Regions from separate parts of the Geobacillus sp. YHL genome, predicted to be linked through region 2. Evidence: a T-box and tRNA genes for the amino acid it is inferred to sense, from the RefSeq annotation. Region 2 holds a T-box; the other holds one or more tRNA genes.
The links. The T-box of region 2 lies ahead of thrS (threonine--tRNA ligase). A T-box ahead of a tRNA ligase gene usually reads a tRNA of that ligase, here a tRNA-Thr.
Positions count from the first base shown of each region.

Region 1: it encodes a tRNA-Thr, which carries the amino acid that the T-box ahead of thrS (threonine--tRNA ligase) is inferred to sense. The anticodon was not compared.

Region 1 is NZ_JAEIGB010000002.1:157,563-165,219, reverse strand. It holds rRNA gene rrf (5S ribosomal RNA) at 111-227, shown strand; tRNA gene JCR24_RS03335 (tRNA-Val) at 236-310, shown strand; tRNA gene JCR24_RS03330 (tRNA-Ala) at 315-386, shown strand; tRNA gene JCR24_RS03325 (tRNA-Leu) at 394-476, shown strand; tRNA gene JCR24_RS03320 (tRNA-Ser) at 494-586, shown strand; tRNA gene JCR24_RS03315 (tRNA-Thr) at 881-953, shown strand; tRNA gene JCR24_RS03310 (tRNA-Tyr) at 966-1,047, shown strand; tRNA gene JCR24_RS03305 (tRNA-Ile) at 1,057-1,130, shown strand; gene JCR24_RS03300 (heavy-metal-associated domain-containing protein) at 1,274-1,480, shown strand; gene JCR24_RS03295 (MBL fold metallo-hydrolase) at 1,617-2,465, opposite strand; gene JCR24_RS03290 (phasin family protein) at 2,614-2,913, shown strand; gene JCR24_RS03285 (ABC1 kinase family protein) at 2,965-4,641, shown strand; gene JCR24_RS03280 (CBO0543 family protein) at 4,912-5,499, shown strand; gene JCR24_RS03275 (CoA-binding protein) at 5,752-6,171, shown strand; gene parE (DNA topoisomerase IV subunit B) at 6,347-7,657, shown strand, end outside.
Region 2 is NZ_JAEIGB010000001.1:176,035-183,691, forward strand. It holds gene JCR24_RS00810 (glyceraldehyde-3-phosphate dehydrogenase) at 1-851, shown strand, start outside; gene speD (adenosylmethionine decarboxylase) at 1,166-1,540, shown strand; gene JCR24_RS00820 (aminotransferase class IV) at 1,664-2,062, shown strand; gene nrdR (transcriptional regulator NrdR) at 2,130-2,591, shown strand; gene JCR24_RS00830 (replication initiation and membrane attachment family protein) at 2,696-4,081, shown strand; gene dnaI (primosomal protein DnaI) at 4,093-5,034, shown strand; gene ytxC (putative sporulation protein YtxC) at 5,368-6,243, shown strand; T-box leader at 6,289-6,519, shown strand; gene thrS (threonine--tRNA ligase) at 6,579-7,657, shown strand, end outside.

The sequences.
Region 1 (7,657 bases), on a different contig from region 2:
TTTTATAGTAGATTTTACATTGTCGTTCCGATTCTGAGAGAACTCAAATAAAAGATACAAAAAACTTGACAAACTTTTGGATTCCTTTATAATAAAAATCGTCGCCATTGCCTAGTGGTGATAGCGGAGGGGAAACACCCGTTCCCATCCCGAACACGGAAGTTAAGCCCTCCAGCGCCGATGGTAGTTGGGGCCAGCGCCCCTGCAAGAGTAGGTCGCTGCTAGGCGATGTCGTGGAGTATTAGCTCAGCGGGAGAGCACCACGTTGACAGCGTGGGGGTCACTGGTTCGATCCCAGTATACTCCACCATCATGGGGCGTTAGTTCAGGGGGAGAACGCTTCGCTGGCAGCGAAGAGGTCAGGGGTTCAAATCCCCTACGCTCCATTTCCATGCGGTCGTGGCGGAATGGCAGACGCGCTAGGTTGAGGGCCTAGTGGGGGCGACCCCGTGGAGGTTCAAGTCCTCTCGACCGCATCGCTCCAAACAGCTACGGAGGAGTACCCAAGTCTGGCTGAAGGGGTCGGTTTCGAAAACCGATAGGGGTGTCACAGCCCGCGGGGGTTCGAATCCCTCCTCCTCCGCCATAAATATTGACTTAGCTCAATTGGTAGAGACGAGCACCTGCTTCGTCGAGTCGGCTTCGAGTTGCCTCGACGCATCCTGCTTCCTCGAAACAGCTTGTAGAGGAAGAGGCACAGAGCACAACAATGAGCCACCTTCTTGCATTTATTTTATGCCGACTTAGCTCAATTGGTAGAGACGAGCATCTGCATCGTCGAATTTGCTTCGAGTTGTCCCGACGCATCCAGCGTCTTCGAATTGGCTGGGAGAGGAAGGGACACAACAGAAGCCAAGGAGTCACGGTCTACTTCTATCATGCCGACTTAGCTCAATTGGTAGAGCAACTGAATCGTAATCAGTAGGTTGCGGGTTCGAGTCCTGCAGTCGGCATTTTTTATTTATGGAGGGGTAGCGAAGTGGCTAAACGCGGCGGACTGTAAATCCGCTCCCTTTGGGTTCGGCGGTTCGAATCCGTCCCCCTCCATTCATAAACGGGCCTATAGCTCAGCTGGTCAGAGCGCACGCCTGATAAGCGTGAGGTCGGTGGTTCAAGTCCACTTAGGCCCATTTTTTATGACAGATGGCAAGAGCAATTCTTGCCATCTTTTTTTATGCCATCGCTAACGGAGCGATGGGCCCGTTTATGCGGGCGGGAATCGGGCAAAATAAGCGGCGGGGAACGGCATGTTTTTGCGGAAGGAGGGAAGAGGATGGCTGAAGCTACCTTTTATATCGATGGGGCGACGTCGCCGCAACCCATTGCGCGCATTGAACATCTTCTTAGTGGGCTCGACGGCGTGGAGCGCTCGCTCGTCGACACGGAAGATGGGGAAGTGAAGGTTCAATTTGATGAAAAAAAGATTTCGAAGGAACGCATCGTCTTGACGTTGCAGCAGCACGGATTCCGCTTTCAGTAGCAAATTGGCGGCTGTTGTCGACAGTGTAAGGGTGTCCGATTGGGACACCCTTTTTTCTTAGCCACGGCCTGCCGCTGATCATTTCAAACCGGGAAGCCTTTCATTTCCCATTGTAAGCGTCGGCGGGATCGCTCCGTTAATGGACGTACTTTCCGTAATCTGGGACAGCGATGCGGTCAAAATCACAAGCGAGCTTCGTCAGCCCATCACGCAACTCGTCTCCCGCTACTGGGGCGCCGTGTCCCGTGACAGCGACCGATGGGAAGAGGGCGGCCAATTTGCGCACCGATTCGCGGGCGGCCGTCCAGTCGATCGTATAGTAGCGTGGCGGGCCGGTAATTTCGGTTTGCTGGGTCAATACTTTGTACAGTGAGTCTTGGCGGACCGTGACAAACGCATCGCCAGCGATCAAGGCCGCATCGCGCGGACGGAACAAGGAGATGTGGCCCGGTGTGTGCCCGGGGGTGTGCAGCCAGCGGAACTCCGGCAAATGCGGGACAGTGCCGTCCTCAGGTAGAGGTTGGACGCGGCTGCCAAGCTGGATCGGTTCGTTTGGGAAAAACGGCGAGATTTTGGCGAGAAGTCCGCCTTCAACGGACGCGTCCGGTTCGGGATAACGCGCTTTGCCGGTTAAATACGGCAGTTCGTCTTTGTGGGCGTACACCGGCACATTCCATTCCCGGACGAGTTCAATTAAGGCTCCGACGTGGTCAAAGTGGCCATGGGTTAAAATAATGGCTTGCGGGCGGCTGCCGCTGCCAAAGCGGTCTTCAACAGCGGAAATAATATCGTCCGCTGACCCCGGCATTCCCGCATCGATCAAGACGAATGCGCCGTCGCCAGGGCGGCCGACGAGGCAAATGTTGACGATTTGGATCGTATGGCAGTACAAATCGGGCAGCACGCTGACGCCGACGCCGCTTGCTGCGGATGTCGCGGGAATAACATGATAGTCTTCTCCGTAATGCAACGGTTCATCAGCCATTAAAATCCCCTCCTTTGCATCGTTGTCCAACGATAGCATGCCGCATCGACCTGTCTCCTATACAAAAGAGCTGCCGTCTAGCTCGACATGGATCGCCAAAGAATGGTACAATAAGGAAAACACAATGGCACAAGGAGGCTACAAACGAATGAGCATTTTGAAAAAAGGATTGGCATTCGGGCTGGGATTGGCGATTGCAAGCAAAGAACAAGTGGAAAAGATCATTGACGAGCTTGTCAAAAAAGGCGAATTGTCGCTTGACGAATCGAAGGAAGTGATCGATCAATGGAAGCAGCAGACCGAAGCGCGGAAAACGGAAGTGCAGCGGCTTGTACGCGAGCAAATCAAGCAGGTGATCGACAAGCTTGAATTGGCAACAAAAGAAGACGTGCGGCAACTCGAGGAGCGAATCCGCCGTCTGGAGGAAAAAGAACAAAGCGGGCAGTAAACCGATGCGGCCTGTCCGCTCGCTTTTTGCCGCCTTAGGAGAGATGTCCCGATGATCGGAAAACGGATGCGCCATATCGGAAGGTATCACGAAATCGCCGTCTCCTTGCTTCGGCACGGATTCGGGATGATCGTCGATGAGCTCGGCTTTTCGTCTTTTCTTTCTTTGCCGCCGCGATGGAGAGCGGAGCAAGGGAAAAAGGAAGGAAAAACGGTTGGGGAGCGGCTCCGCCTTGTGCTCGAGGAGCTCGGCCCGACGTTCGTGAAGCTCGGGCAAATTGCCAGCACACGGCCGGATTTGATTCCCGCTCCGATCATCAGCGAGCTCGAAAAACTGCAAGACCAAGTTCCGCCGTTTCCGTTTGCCGACGTTCGCCGGAGGGTGGAAACAGAACTTGGGGGCTCGCTTGAAACCTTGTTTCGTTCATTTGACGAAACGCCGCTCGCTGCCGCTTCGCTCGGACAAGTGCACCGGGCGGTTCTTCCTTCCGGACAAGCCGTGGCGGTGAAAGTGCAGCGTCCGCACATCGCTGCGCGGGTGGAGACGGATCTGGAAATTTTGCAAGATTTGGCCGTGCTGGCGGAACGTCGTCTCGATTGGGCGGCAACCTACCAATTGTCTGAAATTGTCGATGAACTGGCGCGTTCATTACGGCAGGAGCTGGATTATACCGTCGAGGCGCGCCATGCGGAACGGTTTGCACAGCAGTTTGCCGACGATTCGTCGGTGTATGTCCCGAAGGTGTTTTGGGATTATACGACGAAAACCGTGCTCACGATGGAATATGTCGAAGGAATGAAACTTGGGGAGCTCGAGCGGCTGAAAGCGAACGGCCACTCCTTAAAAACGATCGCCGAGCGTTTGGCTGAAGCAACCTTTAAACAAATGTTTGAGCATGGATTTTTTCATGGCGACCCTCATCCTGGCAATGTATTTGTTCTTGACGATGGAACGCTTTCCTTCATTGACTTTGGCTTGATGGGCCGCCTTCGCCCCCATGTCAAACATCATCTTTCTTCACTCATCATCGCCTTAATGCGGCAAAACACGGATGGGGTGTTGGGTGCGATCTACGGCTTAGGGATTGTTCCTGACGGAGTCGATGAAGGAAAATTGCGCGATGATCTTGACGAGCTGCGGGAGAAATACTACGGCGTCCCGCTCGGTGAGATCAGTCTTGGGGAAGCCGTCGAGGATTTGCTTTCGGTGGCATTTCGCCATGGCATTCGCATCCCAAGCGATTTGACGCTGTTAGGAAAAGCGCTGTTGACGGTCGAAGGGGTTGTGGAGACGCTTGACCCGCAGTTTCGCATCATGGACGTTGCCGAACCGTTTGGGAGAAAGCTGATGAAAGAGCGTCTTCGGCCTGATCGCGTGGCAGAAACAGCGTGGAAGCGGATTTTTGATTATGGTGAATGGCTGCTTCGCTTGCCGGAGGGCGTAAAGGAATGGACGAAAATGATGCGGCATGGCAAGCTTCGATTGGAAATCACGGCTCCTGATTTGGAAGCGCTGCTAAAGAAGCTCGACCAGATGACGAACCGGCTGTCGTTTAGCATCGTTCTTCTTTCGCTGAGCATCGTCCTCGTCGGCCTGATGATCGCTTCATCATTGGGGCGTCCGTCGACGCTGCTGTGGAAGATTCCTGCTGTTGAAATCGGATTAGGCGCGTCCGCTTTTCTATTTGGTTGGCTGCTTTACTCGATTTTTCGTTCGGGAAAATTTTAGTGTTTGTTGCACAATGATTTCTTTTTTCGGAAATTCTTGAAAGTTTGATGCAGTCCGATCCATGGAAGGTGTCCCAAAAACACAGCGGGACACCTTTTCTTCATCAATAATTAAATTTGCACGAAGCACGTTTGTTAAGCCATGCTAGGCAGCCTGATGGAGTGGAAAGCCGGTGAGGGCGCCGGAATAAATTCTATGCTTTGGATTATACTAACAGTGCTGTCTGAGACAGCGTTTAGGGAGTGGGAAATGGGTTAGGGAGGATCGATGATGACGTTTTCTCTTCCTGTTGTTTGGACGGTGGAACTCTCAGCGGTCATGTTGAGTATAGCGGGAAGTTTTTGGATCGCCAAACGGCATATACGGAGATATGCGGTTTTGTATGCATTCAGTGCGGTGACAGGCATCGTTCTTTGCCTTGCGTTTGTCTATGCAGGCTTTTACTCCTTCCCTGTTAAGCTCGTTCCTTATACACCGATTCCGCTCGTTGAAATGGCAACCGTCATTCCGTTTTTCGTTTTGTTTGGAGTCAAGTACAGTCCGGAAAGCTGGGCATGGAAGTTGCCGTTTTACTTTGCGATGGTGCAGTTGATTATGTTGTTCGAGTTGGTTGCTCTTGTGTCGCCGCTCTCTCTGATTGATTATAAGAAGTGGGATGTATGGGATTCATACACCGCCTGGTGGCTGTATTTGCTTTTCTTTGAGTGGATGGGCGGAAAAATCGTCCCCCAAAAGGCGCGCTCTCCGCTTGCGGCTTCCTCGTTCCGCTACGGCCGGTGGGGATGGATGATCGTCCATGCGATTGCCATGACGACCGTTTTTTTAGCTGGAGTGTACGCCGGGTGGAACATAAAATAACTGGCAGCAGGTCATCCATGTTCGGACAGCCAGCAAACAGAATGTCTGGATGCGGACGAGAAAGCGGATCGATGCGTAGGCGATGAATATGATGTTCAAGTTTGCGTCTGTTGTGGCCGGCCTAGGATGCGTGGGCGCTGTGCAAAAAAGATCGATGATTTTTTCCTTTTTCTATTGGCTGGGCAGGATTTTGATCTGGCTGGAGCGAAACTAGTACAGCAAAAAGGAGAATAAAGGAAGGAGAGAACCCGGATGTCCATTGTCAACCCGAGCCGGGAGGAAATCGGCGAGATTTTGCGCAAGGCGAAACGGATTGCCGTCGTTGGGTTGTCCAACAATCCGGAGCGCGAGTCGTATATGGTGGCGAAAGCGATGAAAGACGCTGGATACGAAATCATTCCGGTTAACCCGATGATCGAGGAATGGGAAGGCATTCCAGCGGTCGACAAACTGACGGATATCGAAGGGCATGTCGATATCGTCGATGTGTTTCGCCGTTCCGAACATTTGCCGGAGCTCGCCCGCGAGTTTGTGCAAATCGACGCGGACGTATTTTGGGCGCAGCTTGGCGTCGTCAATGAAGAAGCATACGCGTTTTTAAAAGAAAAAGGCTATACGGTGATTATGGATCGCTGCATTAAAGTAGAACATGCGCTTACAAAACGCCCGTAACAGGCGAAGCGCGTCATTGACGAAACGGCCATCTTCTCTAAGATGGTCCTTTCGTTTTTCAGGCGCTGTTGTCCGATTTTGTCAAGCGGTGTCAAAAGACAATGGACAGCTGGTCATTTTATGATACAATAAAACAGAAACAGATGTTCTTGTTTTGGCAGAAAGGGGTGGCCTTGTGGCAAAGCGAGCGGCATACGAATATAACGAAGATGCCATTCAAGTGTTAGAAGGACTTGAGGCGGTGAGGAAGCGGCCGGGGATGTACATTGGCAGCACCGACAGCCGCGGTTTGCATCATCTTGTTTATGAAATCGTCGACAACTCGGTCGATGAAGCGTTGGCCGGATATGGAAATTACATTTTGGTGCAAATACATAAAGACAACAGCATCACCGTCCTTGATGAAGGGCGCGGCATGCCGGTCGGGATGCATAAGCTTGGCAAGCCGACGCCGGAAGTCATTTTGACCGTGCTTCATGCCGGCGGCAAATTCGGCCAAGGCGGCTATAAAACGAGCGGCGGCCTGCACGGAGTCGGGGCGTCGGTTGTCAACGCCTTATCAGAATGGCTGGTCGTCACGATTCATCGCGACGGCTTCATTTACCGGCAGCGGTTTGAGCATGGAGGCAAACCGGTGACGACGCTAGAGAAAATCGGCACAACGAACAAAACCGGAACCATCATTCAATTTAAGCCGGACCCAACGATTTTCAGCACGACGGTCTTCGATTATGAAACATTGAGTGAACGGCTGCGCGAATCAGCGTTTTTGCTGAAAGGGTTGAAAATCGAACTCGTTGACGAACGGACCGGCATGCGCGAGGTGTTCCACTACGAAAACGGAATTGAAGCGTTTGTCGCCTATTTGAATGAGGAGAAAGATGTGCTCCACCCGGTTGTGTATTTTGCTGGCGAGCAAAACGGCATTGAAGTCGAGTTTGCGTTCCAGTTTCATGACGGTTATTCGGAAAACGTGCTGTCGTTTGTCAACAACGTGCGCACAAAAGACGGCGGCACGCATGAGGCGGGTGCAAAAACGGCGATGACGCGCGTTTTTAACGAATACGCCCGCCGCGTTGGTCTGCTGAAGGAAAAGGACAAAAACCTCGAAGGGTCCGATATTCGCGAAGGGTTGTCCGCGGTCGTTTCGGTGCGCATCCCAGAGCACTTGCTGCAGTTTGAAGGGCAGACGAAAGGAAAGCTCGGAACGAGCGAAGCGCGTTCGGCCGTCGATGCGGTGGTGTCCGAGCAGCTCATGTACTTTCTGCAAGAAAACCCGGACGTAAGCGCGATGCTCATTAAGAAAGCGATCCGGGCCTATCAGGCGCGTGAAGCGGCCCGCAAAGCGCGCGAAGAGGCGAGAAGCGGCAAAAAGCGGAAAGGGAAAGAGGCGCTCTTAAGCGGCAAGCTGACGCCGGCGCAAGGGCGCAATCCGCAAAAAAATGAGCTCTATCTCGTTGAAGGCGATTCGGCGGGCGGTTCGGCG
Region 2 (7,657 bases):
CCTTGGAAGACGGCCTGCTCGTCAACGGCAAAAAAGTGAGGCTGTTAAACTCGCGCGACCCGAAACAGCTGCCGTGGAAAGAGCTTGATATCGATATTGTGATTGAAGCGACCGGAAAATTCAACGACCGCGAAAAGGCGAGCCTTCACCTTGAGGCAGGGGCGAAGCGCGTCATTTTAACCGCCCCGGGCAAAAATGAAGATGTGACGATCGTTGTTGGCGTCAACGAGCATATGCTTGACATCGACCGCCATTTCATCATTTCGAACGCCTCGTGTACGACAAACTGTTTGGCTCCGGTCGTCAAAGTGCTCGATGAAGCGTTTGGGATTGAAAACGGCCTGATGACGACGGTTCACGCGTATACGAACGACCAAAAAAACATCGATAACCCGCATAAAGATTTGCGCCGCGCCCGCTCATGCGCGCAGTCGATCATCCCGACGACAACGGGAGCGGCGAAAGCGCTTGGCCTAGTGCTGCCGCATTTAAAAGGGAAGCTTCATGGCATGGCGCTCCGCGTCCCGACGCCGAACGTCTCGCTCGTCGACTTGGTCGTCGACTTGAAGCGCGATGTGACGGTTGATGAGGTGAACGAGGCGCTGATCCGCGCTGCCGACGGCCCATTGAAAGGCATCTTGGATTTCACGATGGAGCCGCTTGTCTCGATCGATTTCAATACGAATCCGCATTCTGCGATTATCGACGGCCTGTCGACGATGGTGATGGAAGGGCGAAAAGTGAAAGTGCTCGCTTGGTATGACAATGAATGGGGCTATTCGTGCCGCGTCGTTGATTTAGCCCATCTTGTCGCGGCCAAAATGAATGAGCGTCTCAGCGTCAATGCGTAACAGCGGTTCGATGTGAAGCGCGCCGCCTGCGCTATGGCTTTTGCGATCCGCACAAACGGATCGGGCCACGGTGCGGGCGTGGGCGCTTTTTCTCTTTTTTATGCAAAAAAATTAAAAAAGCCTGTTGCAAAAACCCCCTAAACAAAGTATACTATGTCTCGTGAACTTCTTAACGGCAAGGGTAATGTGACTACTTAAAGGGTTAGGACCTCTTAGGACTAACTTTCCCCCGTGGTAGTTATACATGCCATTTTGCAACTCACTTTCTGTTTTTTTATTTGTTTGAGAAAATTGGTTAAAGGGGGATTCTTTTCATGGACACGATGGGTCGTCACGTTATCTCGGAACTTTGGGGATGCGACTTTGACAAACTGAATGATATTGATTTTATTGAAAAAACGTTCGTTGACGCCGCGTTAAAGTCGGGAGCGGAGATTCGCGAAGTGGCGTTCCATAAATTCGCTCCGCAAGGCGTAAGCGGGGTCGTCATTATTTCGGAATCGCATTTGACGATTCACACGTTTCCCGAACACGGCTATGCGAGCATTGATGTGTATACATGCGGCCATTTAGACCCGACGATTGCCGCCGATTACATTGCCGAAATGCTGGGCGCGCAAACGCGGGAAACGATTGAACTTCCGCGCGGCATGCGCCCGATCGAAGTGAAAAAGGCGCAGGCGCTGTAATTGGATCATGATAAACCGAAAGGAGCGTAAGCGAAACGCTCCTTTTTTTGCGCCCTCGGCGGTACAACAGCGGCGAAAATCATGGTATGATGGAAGAAAAAGAATGACTAGGGAGACGTGGCAATGAGCATGTGGAAAACAATCAAATACGCCTTCACAAACCATTGTGAAACGCGGGAAAATCATGAAGATGAAGAGCTAAGAAGCCATTATTACAAAGCGACGAACCGCGCCGTCATCGATGCGGTCAAGGAGCTGCTCTCGTCGCTGCCCGGCGCCGAGCTCGTTTCTGTTTCCGAAGAGCGCGGCGAAATTTGTGCGCAAACAAAGCGCGGCAAAAAGTTGTTCATCGTCGCTACCGTCATTTCCGTGCGGCCGTTTGAAACGGCGGTCGACTTTTCCGCGACGACGGAGACGAAGCTATTGCCGTTTGATTTTGGGCATAGCCGGGCGGTCATTCTCGATTTGTATCGGAAGCTCGACGCCCGCCTGCCCTATATCGGTTCCGGACTGAACAGCTAACTATATCTTGTCTGCTTTCGTCCATTCCGGTATGATAGAAAATAAGAAGATCAACGGAGTGGATGTTATGCGATGTCCTTCATGCCATCATCAAGGCACGCGCGTGCTTGACTCGCGCCCGGTTGAAGAGGGTCGTTCGATCCGCCGCCGGCGGGAGTGCGAACAGTGCCATTATCGGTTTACGACGTTTGAGCGGATCGAGGAGCCGCCGCTGATTGTTGTGAAAAAAGAGGGAACGCGCGAAGAATTCAGCCGGGAGAAAATTTTGCGCGGCTTGATCAAAGCGTGCGAGAAGCGGCCGGTGGCGCTCGAGGAGCTTGAAAAAGTGACGCAGGAAATTGAGCGCGAACTGCGCAATCAAGGCGTCTCGGAAGTGAAAAGCGAAACGATCGGCGAAATGGTGATGGAGCGCCTGTCACACATCGATGAGGTCGCCTATGTCCGCTTCGCTTCCGTCTATCGGCAGTTTAAAGATATTAATGTGTTCATTGAAGAACTGAAAGAGCTGATCAAAAAAGGGCAACGGTAAAAAGGGCTTTGGCGTTAGGCGGCAAGCCCTTTTTTCAACGTCTTTTCGGCAGGAAAGGGGAGAGCCGGTTTGAAACGAATACGGCGGAATGGAAGGTCGGAGCGATGCAGCACCATTGGAAAGAGCTGATTGCTGTCGACCGTTATACCGTGCAAAGCCGTGGGGTGTTGCAAGAGGTGGACCGTAAAGTGCTGACGCTGCTTTACCAGCCGCTCATCGGCTGCCGGGCGTTGGCGCTTTATATGACGCTTTGGGGGGAGCTTGAGCTGCTTGACGGCCAGGAAGCGACCCATCATCGGCTTATGGCGCTCATGCAGTGCGGACTGCCGGACATTTACAGCGAACGGTTGAAACTCGAAGGAATCGGGCTGCTCAACACATACGTCCACGCTCCAGAGGCGGATGAACCGAAGCTGTTTCTTTATGAGCTGCGTCCGCCGCTGGCGCCAGACCAGTTTTTCCGCGACGAGATGTTGAGCGTTTTTTTGCACCGGCAAGTCGGCCGCCACTTGTTTATCCAGCTGAGCAACTTTTTTGCCCGTCCGTCCATTGATGAAACGAAATTCACCCAGGTGACGCGGTCATTTTCCGACGTGTTTTCGGCCGTGCCCGCTGAACAAATCGTCGCCGGCCTCAGCGAAGAAGCCGGGCCCGAGCTGCTTGAAGGGAAGGATCACATCAGGCGGGATGAGGCGTCGTATGTGCTCGATGATGATGTATTCGACTTTGAGCTGTTTTTTGCCGGCCTGTCCAAGCAGCTTGTGCCGCGCCGGGCTGTGACAGCGAAAGTGAAGGAAGCGATTAAAAAGCTGGCGTTTTTATACGGCATTCCGCCGCTTGAGATGCAAAAACTGGTCCTTGGCGTCATCGATCCGGCCTATCATATCGATATTGACGCGTTGCGCCGGGCGGCGCGCGAATGGTATGAGCTCGAACATGGCGGTGTCGAGCCGCGCCTCGTCGAACGAGTGCAGCCGCTCGCCTACCGGACGATGGAAAACATCGAACCGCGCACAAAAGAGGAGCAACTAATGAAACAGCTGGAAACAATTTCCCCGCGCCAGCTGCTGAAAGAGATTTCAGGCGGCGCTGAGCCGTCGCTGGCTGATTTGCAGTTGATCGAAGACATTATGTTCCAGCAGCAGCTGCTCCCCGGAGTTGTCAACGTGCTCATTTATTATGTCATGCTCCGGACGAATATGAAGCTGTCGAAAAAATACGTAGAAAAAATCGCCAGCCATTGGGCGCGCAAAAAGGTGAAAACCGTGAAGGAAGCAATGGAGCTGGCGAAAGAAGAGGCGAAAACATACCAAAACTGGGCGAACGAAAAGGAAAAAGGGACGCGGACGGTGCGCAAAGTCGTGCGCACGGAAATCGTCCCGGACTGGCTGAACATGGATTACAGCCAGCCGGATGATGATGATTTTGACGTCGAACAGGCGCGCAAAGAGCTTGAGGAACGGCTGAAAAAATACCGTGATGAATCATAGAGGGAAAAGCCATGGAACGAGTAAACCACCTGTTGCAGCGGTTGCTTGGCAATCAACGGTTTAAACAACGCTACGAACAAATGAAACGCTACATTTTGGAGCATCCGGACGTGCAGCCGTTTTTGCGGGCGCACGAACGGCAATTGTCGGCCGATGCGGTTGACCGCAGCTTGATGAAGCTGTATGAGTTCATCGAGCAGCACGGGAATTGCCGCCAATGTCCGGGCCTTGAGCGATGCAACAACATGCTGCCGGGGTACCATCCAAATTTGGTGGTCAACGGTGGAAGGATCGACGTTGAGTACGACCGCTGCCCAAAAAAAGTGCAGCATGACGAGCGAAAACGGCAAGAGTCGCTCATTCAAAGCATGTTCATGCCGCGCGAAATCTTGCGTGCTTCGCTCTCTGACGTCGATCTCAATGACGATGGGCGGATCAAAGCGATCCGATTTGCCGAGCGGTTTGTGGCGGAATACGAGCCAGGGAAAAAAATGAAAGGCTTGTATTTGCACGGATCGTTTGGGGTGGGCAAAACGTATTTGCTCGCCGCGATCGCCAACGAGCTGGCGAAGCGAAACGTTTCGTCGCTGATCGTCTACGTGCCCGAGCTGTTTCGTGAGATGAAACATTCGCTTCAAGACCAGACGATGAACGAAAAGCTTGATTATATCAAAAAAGTGCCGGTGCTGATGCTCGATGACCTTGGGGCGGAGGCGATGTCAAGCTGGGTGCGCGATGATGTATTTGGCCCGATCTTGCAATACCGGATGTTTGAAAACTTGCCGACGTTTTTCACGTCGAACTTTGATATGCAGCAGCTCGCCCATCATTTGACGTATTCGCAGCGCGGCGAAGAAGAGAAGGTGAAGGCGGCGCGCATTATGGAGCGAATCCGCTATTTGGCCTATCCGATTGAAATCACTGGACCGAACCGCCGTGAGCAAAATATATAAAGGCGATTTGAAACGTTGCCGTTTGCACAGGCATGTTGATTAACCCATAAAAACTAGTTGAGCAGGTTCTGTTTCTAGCTTTTCTGCCGTAGTCGGCAAGCGGTTCGTTTGCCGACTGGGGCTGACCCAAAAGGGTAATTTCCCTTAAACAAAACACAACATATTTGTTTTATGCCTGTATACGGTAATAAGAAAGGGTGTCCCGATCCTTTTGGGGCACCCTCTCCTCGAACAATGAACGCCGCTAAGCTTTGTGGTTTTTTAGTCTAAACAGCCCGTTGTCCCCATATATATAAACCAAGCATTCCTTTCGGGCTAAAGGGGGGACAGCGGGTGATCGAAATCCATTTTGACGAGGCAAGCGAGGCGGAAAAATTGGTTGGGCTGCTAGATCACCGGCAACCGGATGACGGTCCGCTGTTTCATGCCGCTTATGACGGGAACAAAACCGTGGCGGTTTACATACAGGGCGAGGAGAAGCGTGTGCTTGAGGAGCATATCATCCCAGCGATGACGGCGTTTATGCAGGAGGTGATGGAAGACCGGCTGCTGCTATCCATCATTGCCAATGTTTTTTATTTCCGCGACGTCGAAGAACAGCAGCAAATTTTGGCCCTCGCTCATTCGTTTTTGGACGGCGAGCGGCGCGATTACCGGAAAAGCGCGGCGTTTGCCGCCTCGCGCACCGTGATGTTGCGCGACGCTTTTGCCTCCTTTTTGCGCGACGGCTTGTCATTTTCGTTTTCTTCGTTCGTTACGTTCCGGTTAAAGCCGTATATGGAGCGCCTCCAACATTATGTCGAGCTGGCGATTGATGAATACAAGCTGGAGCAGGAGTATCAAAATTTTGTGCAAATGCTGCGCGACTGCCTGGCTGGCCGGACGCCGCAATGGCCGCGCCTGTATTTGGTGCACGATCCGCCGCACTTCGTATTTTACGACAGCGAGCGGCGGGAGCTGTCGGCGGCGGAAGTGAGACAGTTGATCGACCGCCATCTCGTCTTCAGCCAGCCGATGTATATTGATGCATCGGTGCTCGCTCCGCTTGTCTCGCTCGCTCCGGCGGAAATTGAGCTGTACACCGATCATCCGGATGACGGCATGGTGCAGACACTGCAAAACGTGTTTCAAGAACGGCTGATCGTCTGCCGCCGCGCCGATTTTTCCCGCTTGTTTGCCGCCAACGCTGGAAATGGGGGAGAAGCTTGATTTTTCCTGCTGTTTTCGCTATAATGTCGTCATGAATATGGATGAATACAAGCGATGACGAGGACATGGGTGCATTTTTACGGTTTCCAGAGAGGGAAGGCAGCGGCTGGAACCTTCCTAACACGAAAAATGCGCTTACCCCCTCAGAGCTGCGGCAGCGAACGCAACGCCCAGTAGTTGCCGCCGGTGGACGACCGTTATTCTTGTTGAGCCATGGCATGGCGAGGCGCTGCCATGGGAAGAAGGGTGGAACCACGATGAAAACTCGTCCCTTTAGGAGGGAGGAGTTTTTTTATTTTTCCATTTTCATCATCATGACAAAGGAGTGATTGCCGATGCCAGACGTCATTCGCATCACGTTCCCAGATGGGGCGGAAAAGGAGTTTCCGAAGGGGACGACGACGGAAGACATCGCTGCCTCGATCAGCCCGGGGCTGAAGAAAAAAGCGATCGCCGGCAAACTGAACGGCCGGTTCGTTGATTTGCGCACGCCGCTTCACGAAGATGGCGAGCTTGTCATCATTACCCAAGACATGCCGGAGGCGCTTGACATTTTGCGCCATAGCACCGCCCACTTAATGGCGCAGGCGATCAAGCGGATGTATGGCAACGTCAAGCTCGGCGTCGGTCCGGTCATTGAAAACGGCTTTTACTATGATATCGACATGGAGCATAAACTGACGCCAGACGACCTCCCGAAAATCGAAGCGGAAATGCGCAAGATTGTCAAAGAAAATTTGGACATCGTCCGCAAAGAAGTGAGCCGCGAAGAAGCCATCCGGCTGTATGAAGAAATCGGCGATGAGTTGAAGCTCGAGTTGATCGCCGATATTCCGGAAGGCGAGCCGATTTCGATTTATGAGCAAGGCGAGTTTTTCGACCTTTGCCGCGGTGTGCACGTGCCGTCGACTGGAAAAATCAAAGAGTTCAAGCTGCTCAGCATCTCGGGGGCCTACTGGCGCGGCGACAGCAACAACAAAATGCTGCAGCGCATCTACGGCACGGCCTTTTTCAAAAAGGAAGACTTGGATCGTTATTTGCGCCTGCTTGAAGAAGCGAAAGAGCGCGACCACCGGAAGCTCGGCAAAGAGCTTGAGCTGTTTACGACATCGCAACAAGTCGGACAAGGCTTGCCGCTATGGCTGCCAAAAGGAGCGACGATCCGCCGCATTATCGAACGGTACATCGTCGACAAAGAAGTGGCGCTCGGATACGATCATGTCTACACACCGGTGCTCGGCAGCGTCGAGCTGTACAAGACATCGGGCCATTGGGACCATTACAAAGAAAACATGTTCCCGCCGATGGAGATGGACAACGAAGAACTTGTGCTTCGTCCGATGAACTGCCCGCACCATATGATGATTTACAAAAGCAAGCTGCACAGCTACCGCGAGCTGCCGATCCGCATCGC